DNA from 4 places in the Arthrobacter sp. SD76 genome. Region 1 is predicted to be linked to each of the others. Evidence: riboswitches for the same ligand, from Rfam matches in the RefSeq annotation. Region 1 holds a riboswitch; each other region holds the start of a gene.
What was found. A riboswitch is a leader RNA that binds a small molecule or an ion and turns the genes downstream of it on or off. The one in region 1 is predicted to bind thiamine pyrophosphate.
Positions count from the first base shown of each region.

Region 2: another riboswitch for thiamine pyrophosphate. It lies ahead of thiC (phosphomethylpyrimidine synthase ThiC); the one in region 1 lies ahead of thiO (glycine oxidase ThiO).
Region 3: another riboswitch for thiamine pyrophosphate. It lies ahead of thiD (bifunctional hydroxymethylpyrimidine kinase/phosphomethylpyrimidine kinase); the one in region 1 lies ahead of thiO (glycine oxidase ThiO).
Region 4: another riboswitch for thiamine pyrophosphate. It lies ahead of ACPEE0_RS00265 (ECF transporter S component); the one in region 1 lies ahead of thiO (glycine oxidase ThiO).

Region 1 covers NZ_JBNBLR010000001.1:1,230,386-1,235,192, reverse strand. The annotation lists partial or broken gene ACPEE0_RS06145 (thiazole synthase) at 1-443, opposite strand, end outside; gene thiS (sulfur carrier protein ThiS) at 448-684, opposite strand; gene thiO (glycine oxidase ThiO) at 681-2,000, opposite strand; TPP riboswitch at 1,993-2,111, opposite strand; gene thiE (thiamine phosphate synthase) at 2,139-2,870, shown strand; gene ACPEE0_RS06125 (RNB domain-containing ribonuclease) at 2,969-4,480, shown strand; gene ACPEE0_RS06120 (DEAD/DEAH box helicase) at 4,782-4,807, shown strand, end outside.
Region 2 covers NZ_JBNBLR010000001.1:1,548,403-1,553,209, reverse strand. The annotation lists gene rpsP (30S ribosomal protein S16) at 1-267, opposite strand, end outside; gene ACPEE0_RS07605 (hypothetical protein) at 498-938, opposite strand; gene ACPEE0_RS07600 (VOC family protein) at 1,026-1,901, opposite strand; partial or broken gene ACPEE0_RS07595 (amidohydrolase family protein) at 1,991-3,078, opposite strand; TPP riboswitch at 3,158-3,265, shown strand; partial or broken gene thiC (phosphomethylpyrimidine synthase ThiC) at 3,260-4,807, shown strand, end outside.
Region 3 covers NZ_JBNBLR010000001.1:1,676,105-1,680,911, reverse strand. The annotation lists gene obgE (GTPase ObgE) at 1-185, opposite strand, end outside; gene rpmA (50S ribosomal protein L27) at 300-563, opposite strand; gene rplU (50S ribosomal protein L21) at 624-932, opposite strand; partial or broken gene thiD (bifunctional hydroxymethylpyrimidine kinase/phosphomethylpyrimidine kinase) at 1,195-2,661, opposite strand; TPP riboswitch at 2,753-2,850, opposite strand; gene ACPEE0_RS08345 (Rne/Rng family ribonuclease) at 2,995-4,807, opposite strand, start outside.
Region 4 covers NZ_JBNBLR010000001.1:62,424-67,230, reverse strand. The annotation lists gene ACPEE0_RS00270 (ABC transporter ATP-binding protein) at 1-683, opposite strand, end outside; partial or broken gene ACPEE0_RS00265 (ECF transporter S component) at 683-1,305, opposite strand; TPP riboswitch at 1,364-1,500, opposite strand; gene ACPEE0_RS00260 (heme-degrading domain-containing protein) at 1,581-2,132, shown strand; gene ACPEE0_RS00255 (hypothetical protein) at 2,129-2,335, shown strand; gene ACPEE0_RS00250 (DUF4383 domain-containing protein) at 2,447-2,905, shown strand; gene ACPEE0_RS00245 (iron-containing redox enzyme family protein) at 2,967-4,022, shown strand; gene ACPEE0_RS00240 (CDGSH iron-sulfur domain-containing protein) at 4,049-4,261, shown strand; partial or broken gene ACPEE0_RS00235 (hypothetical protein) at 4,329-4,807, shown strand, end outside.

The DNA.
Region 1 (4,807 bases):
CGTTGGTGTACGCAAACACCTTGAAGCCGCGGTTGACCAGCTGTTCGGTGGCCTCCACCAGCTCGACGGCGTCGGGAAGGAGCGTGTGTTCGTCGGCAATGACTTCGAGCTTCACCCAGTCCGTTTCCAGCGCTTCGCGGGCGAGTTCGGCGGTGAGGACGGCGTCCCGGGCGGTGAAGCATCCGGCGGTGTTCGGCAGGACCCGGATGCCGTGGTCCACCAGGAGCTGGAACAGCGAGCCCGTTTCCGCAGTGGAGTAGCGCCGCATCGCCACGGTGGTCAGGGACGTGCCGGAGGCGAGGAGCGCCGCGCCAAGCCCGTCCAGGCTCGGCGCGCCGCCGGTTCCCATGATGAGCCGGGACGCCAAGGGGCACGCCGTCGATGACCAGGACATCATCCAGGCCGGGTGCAGCCGTGGAGGTCAGGGTGGTGGATTCCGTCATGGTGTCAGCCTCCCTGCACTGCCGTGACAAGCTCGACGTCGTCACCGTCGGCGAGCGCCGTCGCGAACCATTGGCTCCGGGGAACCACCTGTGCGTTGTGCGCCACGGCGACGCCCAGCCTGTTCCCGTCGCTGGCCTGGCCGTCAGCCCCCACGGTGCGGCCGGTGACCTGGCTGACGAGCGTGGTGATGCACGCCCCCTCAGCCACCGTATGGTGGTTTCCGTTCAGGGTGATGTTCATGCTGTCTCCTTGATGTTGACGCTTGCAGCGGAGGATTCGCGGCCGGAGAAGCGGCCAGGGTTGAACGGCTCCCAGCGGGGGTCCGTTGTGCCGTCCATCAGGTCCCGGCAGATGGCACCGGCTGCGGGTGACAGGAGGACGCCGTGCCGGAAGAATCCGGTGGCGATGACCAGGCCCGCGATGTGCCCGCCCGGGGTGGAGCCTGGAGCGGCGGGCACCCTGCCCAGGAGCGGGGCGTTGTCCGGGGTCGCCGGCCGGGCCCGCGCCGTACACTCCAGCAATTCCAGCTCGGCGACGGCGGGGACCAGGACCTGCGCGTCCCGGAGGAGCTGGTAGACACCGCCGGCGGATACCGTTCCGGCAGCGGACCGGGCAGCTTGTGGGGCTGCAACGCCCCTGGCGGGGGCATCCTCACGCTGGGTGGCTCCGATCACCACCGTCCCGTCCTCCCGGGGGACGATGTACACGGGTACACCGCGGACCAGTCCGCGTACGGTGGCCGTGACCAGCGGCTGGAGGTGCTGCGGTACGGCGAGCCGGAGGATGTCCCCGTGCACCGGCCGCAGCGGCAGGTGCAGGCCCTCAGGCAGGTCCGCCAGCGCAGCGGCATCCAGTCCGTTGGCCACCACGGTTTCTCCGGCCAGGACTGTACCGCGTCCGGCAAGCCGGACTCCCGCAACAGTGCCATCAGCCCACAGCAGTCCAACGGCCCTGTCCGGCACGGCATACCCATCCACTGCACCCGCAGCTGCGCGGCCGCTGCTGGCAGTTTCCCCCGCCAGGGCGTTGCGAAGGCAGGACACCAGGCGCCTGGGATCGACCTGGTGGTCGGCGGGGGTGTCAAGTGCGCAGGCGATGGCGGGGCTCAGCAACGGTTCCCGCCGCCGCGCCTCGCGGACGGTCAAAGGCTCAACAGCCAGGCCGTTGGCCTGCTGGACCGCGCGCAAATCCATCAAGGCCCGGCGGTCGGCGGCGTCGGCACCCACGGCGAGGGTCGGCGTCGTCAGGTATCCGGTCCTTTCGCCGGACGCAGCGGCCAGGTCGGCGATAAAACCGGGCCACCGGGCCGAGGATGCGAGCATCAGGTCGAGGAGGTCCTCTTCCTGGTAGTGCAGCTCGCTCACCGGCGCCAGCATCCCTGCGGCGGCCCAGCTGGCGCCGCTGCCGGGTGCGTCATCGATCAGCGCGACGCTGCGGCCCGAGCGCAGTGCCTCCCAGGCGATCACGTGGCCCACAACTCCGCCGCCAATGACCGCGACGTCGGCCCTGACGGTGCCGTTGGTGGGTTGCGGGGGTGCCGTGTTGGGGGTGCCCATGTGTCTCCTTCCCTACGCCGGCATTACCCGGATCAGGTCAAGCGGTCGGCTCTGACGCCCTCTCAGCCCGGCGCTTTATGACAGCTGCCGCAGGCTCCCGCAGTACGAGGCAAGTGTAGAGGAACTAGGCTTGCAGCCATGAATGTGTCCCACTCCCCTTCCGCTGCCGGCGCCTCCGCAACCGATGCCTTCACCACCGCCGGGGGAACCGCCGGGCTCAAGACTGCCCGTCTCTACCTCTGTACTGACGCCCGCCGTGACCGCGGCGACTTCGCGGAGTTCGTGGATGCCGCGTTCGCCGGCGGAGTGGATATCATCCAGCTCCGCGACAAGGCCATCGAGGCTGCCGAGGAACTGGAACTGCTGGCCGTCCTGAAGGAAGCCGCGCAGCGCCATGGCAGGCTGTGGGCAGTGAACGACCGCGCCGACATCGCCGTGTTGTCCGGCGCTCCGGTGTTCCACATCGGCCAAAAGGACCTCCCCCTGCCCGCGGCCCGCACCTTGCTGAACGGCAACGCCGCCATTGGACTCTCCAGCCACACTCCGGACCAGGTGGATGCGGCCCTCGTTGCCACGGCCGGACCTGCCGGGCTGGACTACTTCTGCGTGGGGCCGGTCTGGGCCACCCCCACCAAACCGGGTCGGGCCGCCGTGGGACCCGACCTGGTGAAATACGCTGCGGCAGCCACCGCCAAAGCCGCTAACGAGGTGCCGTGGTTCGCCATCGGCGGCATCGACCACTCCAACGTCAGCGAGGTGGTGGCAGCGGGAGCCCGGAGGATTGTGGTGGTGCGGGCCATCACCGAAGCGGCGGACCCCGCCGCAGCGGCGGCCTCACTCCTGGCCGCCCTGGATGCTGCCGGCTCCTGAACTGGCGGGTCCTGAACTGCCGGCGGGGCAACACGGCCCTGCCGTTCATCCCGCCGATGGCCTGCATAATCGGCGGTCTTCGGGCTAGGCTGATTTTCGTGTCACACCATCGGCTGGCTCCCAACGTCCACGAGCACAACAATGCGCTGGAAGAGGCCCTGGGCGCGCTGCGGAGCGAGCTCGAGCTTCCCGGGCCGTACCCCGAGCATGCGGTCCGTGACGCCGAGGCGGCCGTGGCTGCGCTGGAGCTTCCGCCCCATGACCTGACCGGCGTCGATTTCGTCACCATCGATCCGGCATCGTCCACGGATTTGGACCAGGCGCTGTTCATAGAGGCCGACGGCGGCGGCTACCACGTGCTGTACGCCATCGCCGACGTTCCGGCGTTCGTGAAGCCGGGCGGACCGCTGGACCAGGAAACGCGCCGCCGCGGGCAGACCTTCTATGCCCCCGACGGCCGGATTCCGCTGCATCCGGAGGTCATCAGCGAAGGGGCAGGGAGCCTGCTGCCCGGCCAGGAGTGCCCGGCCTTCGTCTGGGACTTCCGCCTGGACGGCAACGCCGATGTCACCTCGGCCTCCGTCAGGCGGGCACGGATGCGCAGCCGCGCCAAGCTGAGCTACAAAGGCGCGCAGGCCCAACTGGACGCAGGCGGCGCATCCCCAGTCCTGCAGCTGCTGAAAGAGGTTGGGCTCAAGCGCGTGGAGCTGGAACGTGCCCGTGACGGCGCCAGCCTGAACATGCCGGAGCAGGAGATCGTCCAGCTCCCCGACGGTGGCTACCGCATCGCTGCCGCGCCGCAGCTGCCCGTGGAGGACTGGAACGCGCAGATCTCGCTGATGACGGGCATGGCCGCTGCGCAGATCATGCTGGACGGGCAAGTGGGCATCCTCCGGACCATGCCCGCGCCGGACGAACGCTCCCTGAACCACTTCAAACTCCAGACCGAGGCGCTGGGAAAGCCGTGGGACGGCGAGGTCAGCTATGGCGAGTACCTGCGCAGCCTGGACCCGACCGAACCGCGGCAGCTCGCCATCATGCACTCGGCGGGGATGCTGTTCCGCGGCGCCTCCTATACAGCTTTTGACGGCAGCGTCCCGGAGGCCGCCATCCAGGCCGCCATCGGTGCGGCCTACGCGCACACCACCGCTCCCCTGCGGCGGCTGGTGGACCGCTTCGTGCTGGTGATCTGCGAGGCCCTCAGCAATGGCGGCAACGTTCCCGGCTGGGCGCGTGAGGCCCTTCCGTCGCTTCCCGAGATCATGGCGGGATCGGACCAGCTGGCGTCCCGGATGGAGCGGATGGCGCTGGACACCGTGGAGGCCGCGCTCCTGGTCAACCACATTGGCCAGGAGTTTGATGCCATCGTGATCTCCGGGTCGAAGCCGCAAAAAGACAACGGCAATGGCAACAACGGCAGGAACGGAAACGGCAAGAACGGCAACGGCAAGAACGGCAACGGCAATGGCGGTTCCGGCATCATCCAGGTGGCTGAACCTGCCGTCACGGCCCGCTGCGCAGGCGACCTGGAGTCCGGCACCAAGGTCCGCGTCCGCCTGCTTTCGTCCAACATCGCAACCCGTGAGGTCCACTTCGAACTGGTCGGCTGAGGTCCGCTGCGGGCCCGCATACCCGCCCCCGGGGGTGCAAAAGCCGGTATTGCGGCCTTGTACGGCTAGACTGGAGAAGTAGAAATGGATGCCCGGTCGTTGATTTCCTTGATTTGAAACCAACAAGCCCGCCCCTACGCGATCTTGAGATTTGCCCGCTGGTCACCAGTGCCAGCATTTAGATAGCCCGCGATCGGCTTCCACTGGAATTGCTTGTGCGCCCGAGCGTGCTCCGGACCGGCCTGCCGGCCGGCCCGTTGAGCAGGCAGCGCCAATGCCCAAATGAATAAGGAAACTCCCTGTGAGTGAATTGCATACCCACCAGCT
Region 2 (4,807 bases), 320 kb from region 1:
CTGGCCCGGCAGGCCCTTGAACTTCTGCCAGTCACCGGTGATCTTCAGGATCGCGGCAACCTGCTCGGACGGCTGGGCGCCGACGGACAGCCAGTACTGCGCACGCTCGGAGTTGACCTCGATGTACGAGGGCTCTTCGGTGGGGTGGTACTTGCCGATTTCCTCGATGGCGCGGCCGTCACGCTTGGTGCGTGAGTCCGCGACGACGATGCGGTAGTACGGGGCGCGCATCTTGCCGAGGCGCTTAAGGCGAATCTTTACGGCCACTTTTGTGGTCACTCCTGTTTCAGAAAAAGGGGGTGAGCCCGGTTTTCTGCACCCGTGGGGCGGGCCGTACTTGCGGGTTCGAAGGACAGGATCCGGACGCGGAGAGAGGGGCCACGCAGATCGAGTACCTGTTTATTGTGCCAGATGAGCGCCGCGATTTCGACTTGGCGCGGCGCAGGCCGCGGAAGGGCCGGCATTAAGCGCGCTCCAGGACAGGTTGCGCCAAACGCTTACGCGGACCAGACGTACAGCCCTGTCCGTTCTGAATCGTCCACGTCACCGGCCAGTTCGGCCAGCTGCTGGACGTACACACGGGCCTGGGCAGCGCCGAATGGCATGTCCTCCTGCGCCGCCCACTGTTCGGCGACGTCGTCCAGGACATTGCCTTCGCCCTCGGTTTCGTAGGTCAGCAGGTCGGCCAGCGCCCGGACCATGGCAGGGGGTACGGCAAGCAGCGAATCGCTGGTGACATCGACCATCGTCAGCTCGTAGTCGGCTCCCCCGGCGTGCACGGCCGTGCCGGCCAGGTCGCCGAGCTGTTCCACCTCATAGTCCGTGATGTCCGGAATGCGGACGCCCTGGCCGGCGGGGGCTCCCCCGCCTGCGTCCAGGAGACCGGCGCGCTTGAGAGCTGCATCATGGGTGGCGACAAAGATCTCGGTGAAGCCCATTGGGGTAACCTTCCGTCGAAAGTGCGGCGGACGGGGCGGTCACCCGCACCGGCCTTTCGGTTTCAGCCTAGTACGGGGGCGCCGGGGTCAGCGTACTGCCACCCGGATGTTGTTGCGCCACGGGTCCTCGAACAGCAACTCCGCCCCGGTGTGGCTGGACGGTATTCCGGAGACCTTCAGGCGGTCAGCCAGCGCGCCGACGTCGTCACCCGCGGGCACTTCGATGAGGACCTCGCCAAGGCCCAGCGTGTCCTTCCGGGGGCCGGCGCCGCGGCTGTTCCAGACGTTCATGGCCATGTGGTGGTGGTACCGGCCCGCTGAGACGAAGAGGGCCTGCCCGTGCCACCCCGCGGTCTTCTCGAAGCCGAGGATGCCAACGTAGAAGTCGCGGGCGGACTGCACGTCGCCCACCTGGAGGTGGACGTGGCCCACGCCGGCCGCGGTGGTGTGCTGTCCTTCCAGGGATTCCTCCGTGAGGTGCTGCTCAAGGTAGCGCTGCGGCGGCAGCGCCAGGCTGTCCATCACCACGTCCGTCCCGTTCCAGGACCAGTTGCTGCGCGGCCGGTCCCAGTACAGCTCGATGCCGTTGCCTTCGGGGTCGGTGAAATCGAAGGCCTCGCTGACAAGGTGGTCCGCGCTGCCGGTGAACGAGTGCGGGTTGAAGCGTGCGGCGGTGGCGACGGTTGCGGCGAGGGAGGCCTGGTCCTCGAACAGCAGCGCAGTGTGGAAGAGGCCCGCCTCCCCCCTGCCCGGAAGGTTCAGCCCCGGCGCGGGCGCCAGGTGGACAAGCGGCTTCCGGAGGCGGCCGAGGTAGAGGCCGCCGTCCTGCTCGGCAACAACGTCGAGGCCGAGGGCGCGCTGGTAGTAGTCGGTCATGACCTTCATGTCACCGACCTTGAGCATCACGGTGCCCATGGTGAGGTCGGCAGGAAGAAGGTCCTGGCTGGTGGCTTCTGCGGTCATTGAATGCTCCCTGTACTGGCGGCCGCACGGAGGACACGGCCTGTCACAGTTAAAATTCCTTGAAGCTTCAATTTATTCCAAGAGCCTTCTTATGGCCCTGAGATGATGCGGCCTCCCAGCACCACGTGGGAAAGGTCCCGGACGGCCTCCGGGCGGGTACGCGGATCCTTTCGGCAGACAACCACGTCGGCACGCGCCCCCTCAGCCACGCCGTCCGCTCCGAGCCACTCCCGTGCCGACCAGCAGGCGGCGTCCAGCGCAGCCGCCATGGGCAGGCCTGCCTGGTGCAGGGCAAGGATCTCGTCGGCGATCCGCCCGTGCCTGATGACGCTGCCGGCGTCCGTCCCTGCGAAAATCCTCACGCCGGCGTCGTAGGCCTCACCCACGCGCTCCAGGCGCCGCTCCCACAGGGCCATCATGTGCGCCGCGTAGCGCGGGAATTTGTGCCGTGCCTGCGCAGCGATATCGGGGAACGTGGCGATGTTGACCAGGGTGGGGACGATCGGCACGCCCTGTTCCGCAAACCGGGGAAGATGCCGGGCAGGAGGCCGGTGGCGTGCTCGATGCAGTCGATGCCCGCATCCAGCATCTGGTCGAGGGTGTCTTCGGCGAAGCAATGGGCAGTCACCCGGGCGCCTTCGTCATGGGCGGCCCGGACAGCATCCCGGACGACGGCGGCAGGAAACGAGGGTGCCAGGTCCCCGGCCCCGCGGTCGATCCAGTCCCCGACGAGCTTGACCCAGCCGTCGCCGTCGCGGGCCTGTTTGCGCACGGCCTCCACGAGGTGCTCCGGTTCCACCTCGTCAGCGAAGCCGCGGAGGTAGCGGCGTGTGCGGGCCACATGGCGCCCGGCCCGGATCAGCACCGGGAAGTCCCGGCCGCCCTGCATCCACCGGGTGTCAGCCGGCGAGCCGGCGTCACGCACCAGCAGCGTGCCGGCAGCCAGGTCCGCACGGGCCTGGTCCGCCGCGGCAGCGGAGTCCACCGGACCCTCCGGCCCCAGCCCGATGTGGCAGTGCGCATCCACCAGGCCGGGCAGCACCCAGCCGTCCAGCACCCGGCCCGGAGCCTGCTGCGGGCGGACAGATGTCAGCGCCCCGTCCACGGACCACAGGCCGCGGTGTTCGCTGGCCGGCCCGGTCAGCACAGGGCCGCTGAATTCTATGATTTCCGGCATCGGATCCCCTTTTCGTCGCCAGTCAGGCTAACACCGGCAGTTGTGACAAGGATCGGCGGACCGGCTGTGGTAGCTTCGTTCCTGACCACACGGGTGCCCCTGCAGGGGCTGAGATCGGGCTGAGGCAGCCTGCGACCGTCGAACCTGTCCGGGTAATGCCGGCGAAGGAAGTGAGTATTCCTTGAGTACACCAAATGAACAGCTGAGCCCTGCCCAAAACCAGTCCGGGAACGTGCTGCCGGAGGGGAAACCAGCAACTGCCACCCGGTCCCTGGCGTCGCATGCGCTGGCCTTCATCGACGATGGATCGGGCATCCGGGTTCCCGTAACGGAAATCTCCCTGGAACCGTCCCCCAACGGAGACGCGAACCCGCCTTTCCGCACCTACCGGACTGCCGGGCCAGGCAGTGATCCGGTGAGGGGGCTGCCGCCCTTCCGGGCAGCATGGATCGCCGGGCGGGGAGATACCGAGGCGTACAGCGGCAGGGGCAGGAACCTGCTCGACGACGGCCGCTCGGCCGTCCGCCGCGGCGCCGCGTCAGCCGAGTGGAAGGGCGCGCAGCCGGTGCCCCGCCGCGCCGTCGGGGGCCGGACGGTAACCCAGATGCACTACGCCCGGCAGGGCATCATCACCCCCGAAATGCGCTTCGTGGCACTGCGCGAAAACTGCGACGTGGAGCTGGTCCGCAGTGAACTGGCGGCGGGCCGCGCCATCATTCCCAGCAACATCAACCACCCTGAGTCGGAGCCGATGATCATCGGCAAGGCGTTCCTGGTGAAGATCAACGCCAACATCGGCAACTCCGCGGTCACCAGTTCCATCGCGGAAGAGGTGGACAAGCTGCAGTGGGCCACGCAGTGGGGCGCGGACACCGTGATGGACCTCTCCACCGGTGATGACATCCACACCACGCGCGAATGGATCATCCGCAACTCCCCCCGTACCGATCGGTACCGTGCCCATCTACCAGGCGCTGGAGAAGGTCAACGGCGAAGCCAACAAGCTGACCTGGGAGATCTTCCGCGACACCGTCATTGAGCAGTGCGAACAGGGCGTGGACTACATGACGGTGCACGCCGGCGTCCTCCTGCGCTACGTGCCGCTGACTGCAAACCGGGTCACGGGCATCGTGTCGCGCGGCGGCTCCATCATGGCCGGCTGGTGCCTGGCGCACCACCAGGAGAATTTCCTGTACACACACTTCGATGAGCTGTGTGAGATCTTCGCCAGGTACGACGTCGCGTTTTCGCTTGGCGACGGTCTGCGGCCGGGTGCCACGGCCGACGCGAACGACGCCGCCCAGTTTGCCGAACTGGACACGCTGGCCGAGCTCACCCTGCGCGCCTGGGAGTACGACGTCCAGGTGATGGTGGAAGGTCCCGGGCACATCCCCTTCCACCTGGTCCGTGAAAACGTGGAGCGCCAGCAGGAGCTGTGCAAGGGTGCGCCCTTCTACACCCTCGGTCCCTGGTTACCGACGTGGCACCCGGCTACGACCACATCACCTCAGCCATCGGCGCCACGGAAATCGCCCGTTACGGCACCGCGATGCTCTGCTACGTGACACCGAAGGAACACCTGGGCCTGCCCAACAAGGACGACGTCAAGACGGGGGTCATCACCTACAAGATTGCAGCGCACGCTGCGGACCTGGCGAAGGGCCACCCCGGCGCGCACGAACGCGATGACGCCCTGTCCAAGGCGCGCTTCGAATTCCGGTGGCGCGAC
Region 3 (4,807 bases), 450 kb from region 1:
TGGTGGTAGTCAAGGAGGGTGGTGGTCTGGTGGTCCACGCGCAGGATGACGTCCCCGCCGTTGCCGCCGTTACCGCCGTCGGGCCCGCCGAGGGGCTTGAACTTCTCGCGGTGGACGGAGACACACCCGTGGCCGCCGCTACCGCCGGATACGTGCAGTACTACCCGGTCTACAAAGCTGGCCACGTAAATCTCCTCAGTGCTGTTTTCGCGGCGCCAAAAGCGCCATCACGATTGTAATGCGGTTAAAGAACAGTGGAGCGGGCCATCAGGCCCGCTCCACCGCTTTAATGCTGGTTGTTACTCTGCAGCTGCAGCAGCAACGATGTTGACGACGCGGCGACCGCGGCGGGTACCGAATTCAACGGCTCCCGGGGTCAGTGCGAACAGGGTGTCGTCGCCGCCACGTCCCACGCCGGCGCCCGGGTGGAAGTGGGTGCCACGCTGGCGGACGATGATCTCGCCGGCGGAAACTACCTGGCCGCCGAAGCGCTTGACGCCGAGGTACTGAGCGTTGGAGTCGCGGCCGTTGCGAGTGGAGCTCGCGCCCTTTTTATGTGCCATCTGAAATGCCTGCCTCTAAATTCTGGGAATTTGCTGAAAAACCTGAACAGTAACCGGTGGTTACTTGATGCCGGTGATCTTGACCTTGGTCAGTTCCTGGCGGTGACCCTGGCGCTTCTTGTAACCGGTCTTGTTCTTGAACTTCTGGATGACAACCTTGGGACCGCGGAGGTCCTGGAGGATCTCAGCCGTAACAGTCACCTTGGCCAGGTCAGCAGCGGCGGAGGTGACCTTGTCACCGTCTACCAGGAGCAGCGCGGGCAGCTGAATGGTGCTGCCAGCCCCACCGGCGACGCGGTTCAGGGTAACGAAGTCTCCGACGGAAACCTTCTCTTGGCGGCCGCCTGCGCGGACAATCGCGTACACCACTTGGGAACTCACTTCTCTCGACGTTTCTAACTAAATTTGCGTGCGGAACCGGCTCTAACAGGCTGGCTTCTCGCTGTGCCTCAACGCCGTGGGGTCATAACCCAAGTGTTGGCGTAAGCACCGAAGAACTAGACTACGCTAATTTCGTCTTCGGCCGCAAATGAGGCTGGCTCCGGCGCGCCGGCTGTGATAGCAACCACAGGCCGGCCGGGCGGCGGGACCGCGCACCAACAATGGTACCGGCGGGACGGGGCCCGGAGGCTCAGGCGTGCAGCCGCGGCGCGTCGAAAAAGTCCACTTCCAGGCGGCAGGACTGTTTAAAGGCCGTGACCATGGCCGCCCGTTCGCCGTCCGAGCCGGCCCGTCCGGTCGCGTCCACGATGGCGATAGCCTTGCGGGTCGCTGCGGCAAAGTCCTCGTCAGCGTAGGTCCGGAGCCACTCCGCGTAGGGGTGGCCGGCCGGTTCCCCCGCGGCGAGGAACTGTGCGTGGAGGGTCTTGCCCACCTCCGCATACAGCCAGAAGCACGGCAGGACAGCCGCGGCAAGCACCGCGTAGCTGCCCGACGCCGAGGCCGCGGTGAGGTGGTCGACGTAGGACTTTGTCACGGGGCCGAGTTCGGCCCGGACGGGACGCGTGCTCAGCCAGGACCGGTGCAGCTCGGACTCAACCTCCAGGCACTGCTGCGCGGATCCGGCCCAGAACAGCTGCTCCGCCTCCGTGGGGGCCAGGGCGCTTGCCCGTGCCAGCACGCGGGAGTAGCCGTTCAGGTAAATGGCGTCCTGGGCCAGGTAGTAGGCAAATTCCCGTTCCGGCAGGCTGCCCGAGACCAGGCCGCGGATGAAGTCCAGGCGGTAGATGGCATCCAGGTCCGCTTCGGCTTCCGCCCGGAGCAGGGCCTCAAACGCCCCCCGGCTGCGGAACGGGCCGCAGGTGGTGGAAGTGGTGCACCGGCCCGTTCCCGGTCCCTACCTCAAGCCGGGCAGAGTCCCCCAGCGCTCCTGCCAGCCAGGGCTTCACTTCCCGCAGCGCCGATTCCCAGTCCCCAGCCGCGCCTGCACCGTGGCCATTGCAGAGGACAGCGAGCAGCCCGTTCCGTGGCTGTTCCTGGTGGCCACCCGCTCCCCCGGCACCTCGATGACTTCGGTCCGCAGCAGGCCGGCGGTGTTGACCAGGGCGTCCGGGCACTGCGCACCTGACAGGTGGCCGCCCTTCACCAGCACGGTTGCTCCGGTGGCGTCGGCCAGCTTCCGGCCTTGTTCCAGGGCCCCGGCCCAGGAATCCTGGGGCTCTTCGCCCACGAGCATCGCAAGTTCGGCCAGGTTCGGCGTGATGAGGTGGGCCAGCGGCAGCAGGTCGCGAAGCGCCGCCTCGGCGGATTCCTGGAGCAGCCGGTCGCCGCTGGTGGCCACCATCACCGGATCGAGGACCACGACGGCGGGACGCACCTTCTCCAGCCAGGTCCGGACTGTGGCGATCACCCCGGCGTCGCCCAGCATGCCGATTTTGACGGCGTCGATGGTGATGTCGTCGCTGATGGCGTCCAGCTGGCTGGCGAGGAATGACGCGGGCGGCAGGTGGACTGCCGCCACGCCGCGGGTGTTCTGCGCTGTGAGCGCGGTGATGGCGGCCATGCCGTAGCCGCCGTGAGCTGCAATGCTTTTCAGGTCCGCCTGGATGCCGGCGCCACCCGACGGGTCCGAACCGGCAATGGACAGGACGCGCGGCACGTCCCGGCCTGCCGCCGGCCGGGCGGACGCGGCCTGGACGGTTGCATCCGGGACAGCGCCTGGCTGGGAAGTTTCCGCGGGTATTAAGAGCGTCGAAGACAAAAGACATCCCTTCGCCGGTACTAGCCGGACAGGTTCAACGGGTCTGGATCTCAGCCGGCCCTTCGCGCGGCACCCCGTGTCGGTTTCCCAGCCTAGCCGCTGACATGGGAGCCCGGGAAAAGTGACAGCCCCCGCATGCAGGAAGTCCCCGCTTCATGGACCGTTCCCCCCGGAATGCGGAGGGGAATCGTCCATGAAACGGGGACTTCCCGGTGGCTGGCCCTGCCCGGGCTAGAGCTCCGAGGCAGGAACGCCGACGCCCAGGATAATGGGCGCCTCGGCGGGCTTTGGCGCGCCTTCCTTGCCTTCCGGTGAGGACGCCGCGGGTTCCGGGGCCTTTGCAGCATGGGTATGTCCGGCACTGGCCGCCGGAACGTTCTCGTGCTGCTGCACGGTGGTTTCGTTGGCGGCACCCTGGGCGCGGCTGGCGCTGCGGTTGCGCCGCGGCCGGCGCTGGCGGGACTGTTCCACCGTGTGGTCAGACCAGTCCTTCCCAGCTTCCGCGGGGGCAACCGGCTGCTCCACCTGCGCCGGAACGGCCTCGGGCCGCTTGGCTTCCGGCTCTTCCGCCGGTGTTTCGGCGGCAGGTGCCGATTCGCCCAGGTGGGCGAACGCTTCGGCAAGCCTGTCCAGGGTGAGGGCCGGGCGGGGCTGCTGCTCTTCCGCATGCTCCACGAACGGAAGGACAACCTTCTCGCCGCCGAAGGTCAAGACAGCCGCAGGACGTGGCGGGGTGCCGGCGTCGTGCTTCTCTTCCACGGCCGGCGCTACCGGCTGGGCGGCCGACTGCGCCTGCCGGGCCGCCGCAACCTCGTCGTCATGCAGGTGCGCCGCGTGCGCGGCCGCCGCGATGTTGGCCAGGGCCAGCCGGGTGGCTTCAGCCTTGGCGTGGCGCTCGGCGTCGGCCGGGTCCGGATGGACGGTGTGGACATGCACCGCGGCTGCCGGGGCAGCCTCGGGCTGCTGGCCGCCGCGTCCGCGCCGGCGCTTGCGGTCAGGGCGTCCCCCGGGCTGGCTGCTGTCGGTCCGCTGGCCCTCGTTCCGGTGGCCTTCGGCCCGGGCGTCAGGCCGGTTGTCGGTGCGCTGGACATGGTGTTCGGCGGCAACGATGTTGGCGCGGCGGTGCTCCACGGGGTCGTCGTGGGTGACGACACCGCGTCCGGCGCAGGCCTCGCACTGCTCCCCGAAGACCTCCAGGAGCCCGGTGCCCATGCGCTTGCGGGTCATCTGGACCAGGCCCAGGGACGTGACCTCGGCGACCTGGTGCTTGGTACGGTCGCGGCCCAGGCACTCCACCAGCCGGCGCAGCACCAGGTCGCGGTTGGATTCCAGGACCATGTCGATGAAGTCGATGACGATGATGCCGCCGATGTCGCGGAGCCGGAGCTGGCGCACCACTTCCTCGGCTGCTTCGAGGTTGTTCTTGGTGACGGTTTCCTCCAGGTTGCCGCCGCTGCCCGTGAACTTGCCCGTGTTGACGTCCACCACGGTCATGGCTTCGGTGCGGTCGATTACCAGGGAACCGCCGGACGGGAGGAAGACCTTCCGTTCCAGGGCCTTGTGGATCTGCTCGTCGATCCGCCAGGCGGCGAAGATGTCCTGGTCCTTGGTCCACTTCTCGAGGCGGCCCACCAGGTCCGGGGCAACGTAGGTGACATAGGCCTCGATGGTGTCCCAGGCCTCTTCGCCGGAGACGATCAGCTTGGAGAAGTCCTCGTTGAAGACGTCGCGCACCACCTTGATGGTGAGGTCCGGTTCGCCGTACAGCAGTTCGGGAGCCAGGACCTTGGTGGAGGTGGACTGGCTTTCGATGCCTTCCCACTGGGCGCGCAGCCGGTTGATGTCGTGCGTGAGCTCTTCCTCGGACGCCCCTTCCGCCGCGGTGCGCACGATGACGCCGGCCTGCTCCGGGAGGCGGTCCTTGAGGATACGCTTGAGCCGGTTGCGTTCGACGTCGGGCAGTTTGCGTGAGATGCCCGTCATGGACCCGCCGGGGACGTACACGAGGTAGCGGCCGGGCAGCGAGATCTGGCTGGTCAGGCGT
Region 4 (4,807 bases), 1.2 Mb from region 1:
TCCACCAGGTCCTTCCATACCGACACCCGGTGCTCCACCACCACCAGCGTGGCCCCGGTTTTGTCCAGGCAGCGTGCCACGGCGTCCCGGACCTCCAGCACACCTGCCGGGTCAAGGTTGGCCGTGGGTTCGTCCAGCAGGATCAGCCCGGGCCGCATCGCCAGGATGCCTGCCAGCGCAAGCCGCTGTTTCTGCCCGCCGGACAGCGCCGACGTCGGATGGTCCAGCGGCAGGTGGGACAGCCCGACGTCGGCAAGCGCCTCGTGCACGCGAGTCCAGATGGCGTCGCGGGGCACGGCGAGGTTCTCGGCGCCGAAGGCGACGTCGTCCCCGACCCTGGAGAGGACCACCTGGGTTTCGGGGTCCTGCTGCATCAGGCCGGCACGGCCGCGCTGGCCGCGGGGGGACCCGCCGTCGACCAGGAGCGAACCGGACTCGTCGGAATCGCCGGCCTCGCCGTCGTCGTTCACGTCGCCCAGGACCCCCGCGAGGGCATGCAGGAGCGTGGACTTGCCTGCGCCCGAGGGTCCGAGCAGCAGGACGCGCTCCCCCGGCAGAATGTCCAGGTCAAGGGCGTGGACGGCGGGCTTGGCGCGCCCGGCGTGCCGCCAGCCCCAGCCACGCGCCGTGACTGCGGCCGGCCGCACCGCCCCGGCCGCGCCGTGGTGGTTGGGTGCCTGCATCAGGAGAAGACGGGCTCCGTTGCCGCCTTGCGGGAAGCGAAGGAGCTCAGGACGCCGGTCCTGGCCAGGCCGCGGGTGGCGATCCAGGACAGGGCACCGGCGATGATCGCGCCGGAGATGGCGGTAAAGATGATGTAGGCCAGCTTGTCGCCGCCGGCGTACGCGATGTTCCATCCCCACGGGGCGAAGGAGTCGTTCAGGCCGCAGAACAGGCCTGCGGCAGCACCTGCCAGCAGCGCCACCGGCAGGTTGAACTTCTTGTAGACAAAGATCGCGAAGATGATTTCGGCGCCAAGGCCCTGGACGAAGCCGGAGAACAGCACGGACGCGCCGTACTGCGAGCCCATAAGGAGCTCACCGGTGGCTGCGACCGTCTCGCAGAACAGGGCTGCGCCGGGCTTGCGGATGATCAGCATGCCCAGCACGGCCGGGATCATCCAGCCGCCGGCGATCAGGCCGGTCAGGGGCGGGTAGACGGCGTTCATGGGGCCGGACACCGCGGCCGCGCCCTGGACCAGGCCCAGAAGATGACGCCGCCGGCGATGGCGATCAGGGCCGCCACCACGATGTCCACGACGCGCCAGGACTTGCTGGTGGTCTTCTTGATTGCTGCAGTGCTCATGGAATCCTCCTGGGAAACAGGAGGGGAAAGCACGGCAGTCGGCACTTCGCCGCTGCCGGACTTCGAGAACTCGACTCCCTTGCGCCGGTACTAACCGGATCAGGTTCGAGGGTCTGCGGCTGTCCGCACTCTCAGCGCCCACCTGCGGTTCCCGGCCTTGCCAGGTCCGACGGCGGCGCTCCCCTGTCGTTATGTGTTGCTTGCTTGGATGATGCGTTGGATTGCCCTGTTGGGCGTGGTCCAGTTTACACCTGGACAGGGGTAGATTGTGGGCCATGACCGCCAATGAGCCGCATGTGACCGAGTTCGACCCGGACTCCGAGGACGCCCAGCCGGAGGGATCCCTGCAGGCCCTCATCGGCCGCATCGAGGGTGAAATCCACGAACTCCAGTTCCCGGGCTTCTCGATGGATGACGCGCTCAACCTTGGCCTCCTCCTGGTGGAGCTGGGCAAGGAGCGCAGCCTGCCCATCGCGATCGACATCACCAAGGGTGAACAGGTGCTGTTCCATGTGGCACTGCCGGGCGCCACGCCGGACAACGAGCACTGGATCCGGGCGAAGCAACGGACCGCTGCGCGGTACGAGGTGCCCTCCCTGCTGGTAGGGCTTCGCGGGCGCCTGCGCGGAGGCCGGATCGAGGACGAAGGCTGGTTCGACCAGAGCCGCTATGCGGCCCACGGCGGCTCTATCCCCGTTTACGTAACGGGGGTGGGGGCAGTTGCCACCGTCACCGTATCCGGACTGCCGCAGGTGCAGGACCATGACCTGGTGGTGGAGGCCATGCGTGAGGTGTTGCGGTCCGCCGGGGCTGACGGGGCACCATGACCGGCAATCCCGCTGACAACCCCGTCCGGGCGGCGGTGGACAGGGCGGAGGACGAGATGATCTTTATCGGCCCGGACCATCCCTACTATCCCCTGCTGGCCGAGCTGGTGTCCGCCGTCGGCAAGGCATGGCAGCAGGGGTACGACCAGGCCCGCAGCGGCGGGCACCACCCGAACCCCTACACCTGGACCGGACCGGCCTGACGGGAACATCCTGACCGGCCTTAGCTCCGGGCGCGGAAACCAAGCTTGCTTAGCTTTTATTAGTAATCATGCTTACTATGTTGTTTCCACCGCGTACGAGGAGTCCAGGACATGGCAGTCAGCACCCGTCCACCCGGCGTCCGGACCGCACTGCAGTGGTCCGCGCTGGGCGTTGCCGGCGTCTTCCTGTTCGCCGGCACCCTTGGGTTCGTTCCGGGCATTACCAGCAACTATGGCTCCCTTGGCTTCGCCGGACCCGGCTCGGGGGCCCTGCTGCTGGGCATATTCCAGGTGTCCGTCCTCCACAACCTTGTCCACCTCCTGTTCGGCGCCGCCGGACTGTTCATGGCACGCACCCACCGGCAGGCCCGGAACTTCCTCACGTACGGCGGCGTCATCTACCTGGTCCTGTGGCTGTACGGCCTGCTCATCGGGGACGAGACCCCCGCCAACTTCATCCCCGAAAACTATGCGGACAACTGGCTCCACCTCATTCTGGGGCTGGCCATGATCGTCATTGCCGTCCTCCTCTCGCCACGGACCACCCCGGCGGGCAGCCGGAAATCCTGACCTGACCCACCTGCCGCCAGCGCAGACGGCACCGCCACAACCCGAAACCAAGGAGCATCCCATGCGAATCCCGGAACCCCGAGGCCCCATCAGCGGCATGCTGCTCGACGTCCTGGCGGGTGCGCCGGCGGGCCCGGCCGAAGCCCTGGCCGGGCTGCGGGAGCTCACCTTGAACCGGCTGGCGGAAACTGCGGACATCATCGGCGACGACGATGCCCAGCTGGCCCTCTTCTGCCTGTACGAACTGCACTACTCCGGCCTCGACGGCGTCACGGACGAGTGGGAATGGGATGCCGGGCTGATCCAGGTCCGTCAGGCCCTGGAAAAGCCGTTTGAGGCGGCCCTTCGCGCGGCAGCCGGCGACGCCGCCGGAGAGCTGGACCTTCCGGCTGCCGCCGACCTCACCAGCGACGCAGTGGCAGATGTGCTGTTCGGCCTTGCCGGCAGGGACACCGGCCCCAGCGTCTCCCGCTATGTGGCCAGGAAGGCCAGCCTTGACCAGCTCAAGGAGTTCCTGATCCATAAGTCCGTGTACCAGCTGAAGGAGGCGGATCCGCACACGTGGGCGATCCCCCGCCTCAGCGGCCGGGCCAAGGCGGCGCTGGTGGAAATCCAGGCGGACGAGTACGGCGGCGGACGTCCGGACCGGATGCACAGCGCCCTGTTCGCCCGGACCATGCGGGGGCTGGGGATGGATGACTCCTACGGCGCGTACGTCGATACCGTTCCGGCGGTTTCCCTGGCGGCCGTCAACCTGATGTCCCTGTGCGGGCTGAACCGGCGCCTCCGCGGCGCCATCATCGGGCACCTGGCCATTTATGAGATGACGTCTTCGCAGCCCAACCGGTTCTACGGCAACGGCTTCCGCCGCCACGGCTTCGATGCCGGCGTCACCCACTACTTCGACGAACATGTGGAAGCCGATGCGGTCCACGAGCAGATCGCGGGCCGCGACCTTGCCGGCGGGCTGGTGGAAGCCGAGCCGGAACTGCTGGATGACGTCCTGTTCGGGGCAACGGCGGTCATGGCCATTGACATCAGGCTTTCCGCCCACCTTCTTGAGTCCTGGGAAAACGGCCGCTCCTCGCTCAGGGCGGCAATGCCCGTGGCAGCATGACCGCCCCTGCAGGCGGAGGAGCCGCCATGGACCAGGACCAGCCCGAGAGTTCCATCGTGGTGTGCCCGGACGGGCCACTCATCGTGCGGGGGGACTTCGAGATCGTCACGCCCTCAGGAGAGCCGGTCCCCCGCGAACGGAAGACGGTGGCCCTGTGCCGGTGCGGGGCTTCAGCGATCAAGCCTTACTGCGACGGCACCCACAAAATGATCAAGTTCCGGACGGACCCACGTGGTTGACACCCACGGGGCAGCGCACAAGGATGGATTCTCGGAAAGCGTTTTCTGATCCGAGGAGCGTGCGCACTTGCACAGCCAACAGGCAGTCATCGACCGCGAAACCCTGGTGCGCCGCCACAACGTGGAGCAGCGCACCATTGATCCCCGCAGCCCCATTTCCGTAGGCAACGGGGAATTCTGCTTCACCATGGACCTGACAGGCCTGCAGTCCCTGCCCGCCCGGTACCCGGTGGCCGCACGGGACGGGCTTCCGCCAGGCACCCTGCTCGGTACCCAGTCGCAGTGGGGCTGGCATTCCATTCCGCCCGGGCAGGACTACACGCTGGCCGGATCCACCGTCCTTTACGATTCGCCCCGGGGCCCGGTGCCGTACGTGGACATGGTGGGCGGCATCGTGGACGGGCGGGACACCGGTGCGTCGGACAGCGAGGCCTGGCTGCGGGCCAACCCGCACCGGCTGGACCTGGGGCGGATCGGCTTCGTCCTGCCGGCGCGCGGAAACCCGGAGCTGGCAGCGGACGACATCTCCAACACCAGCCAGGTCCT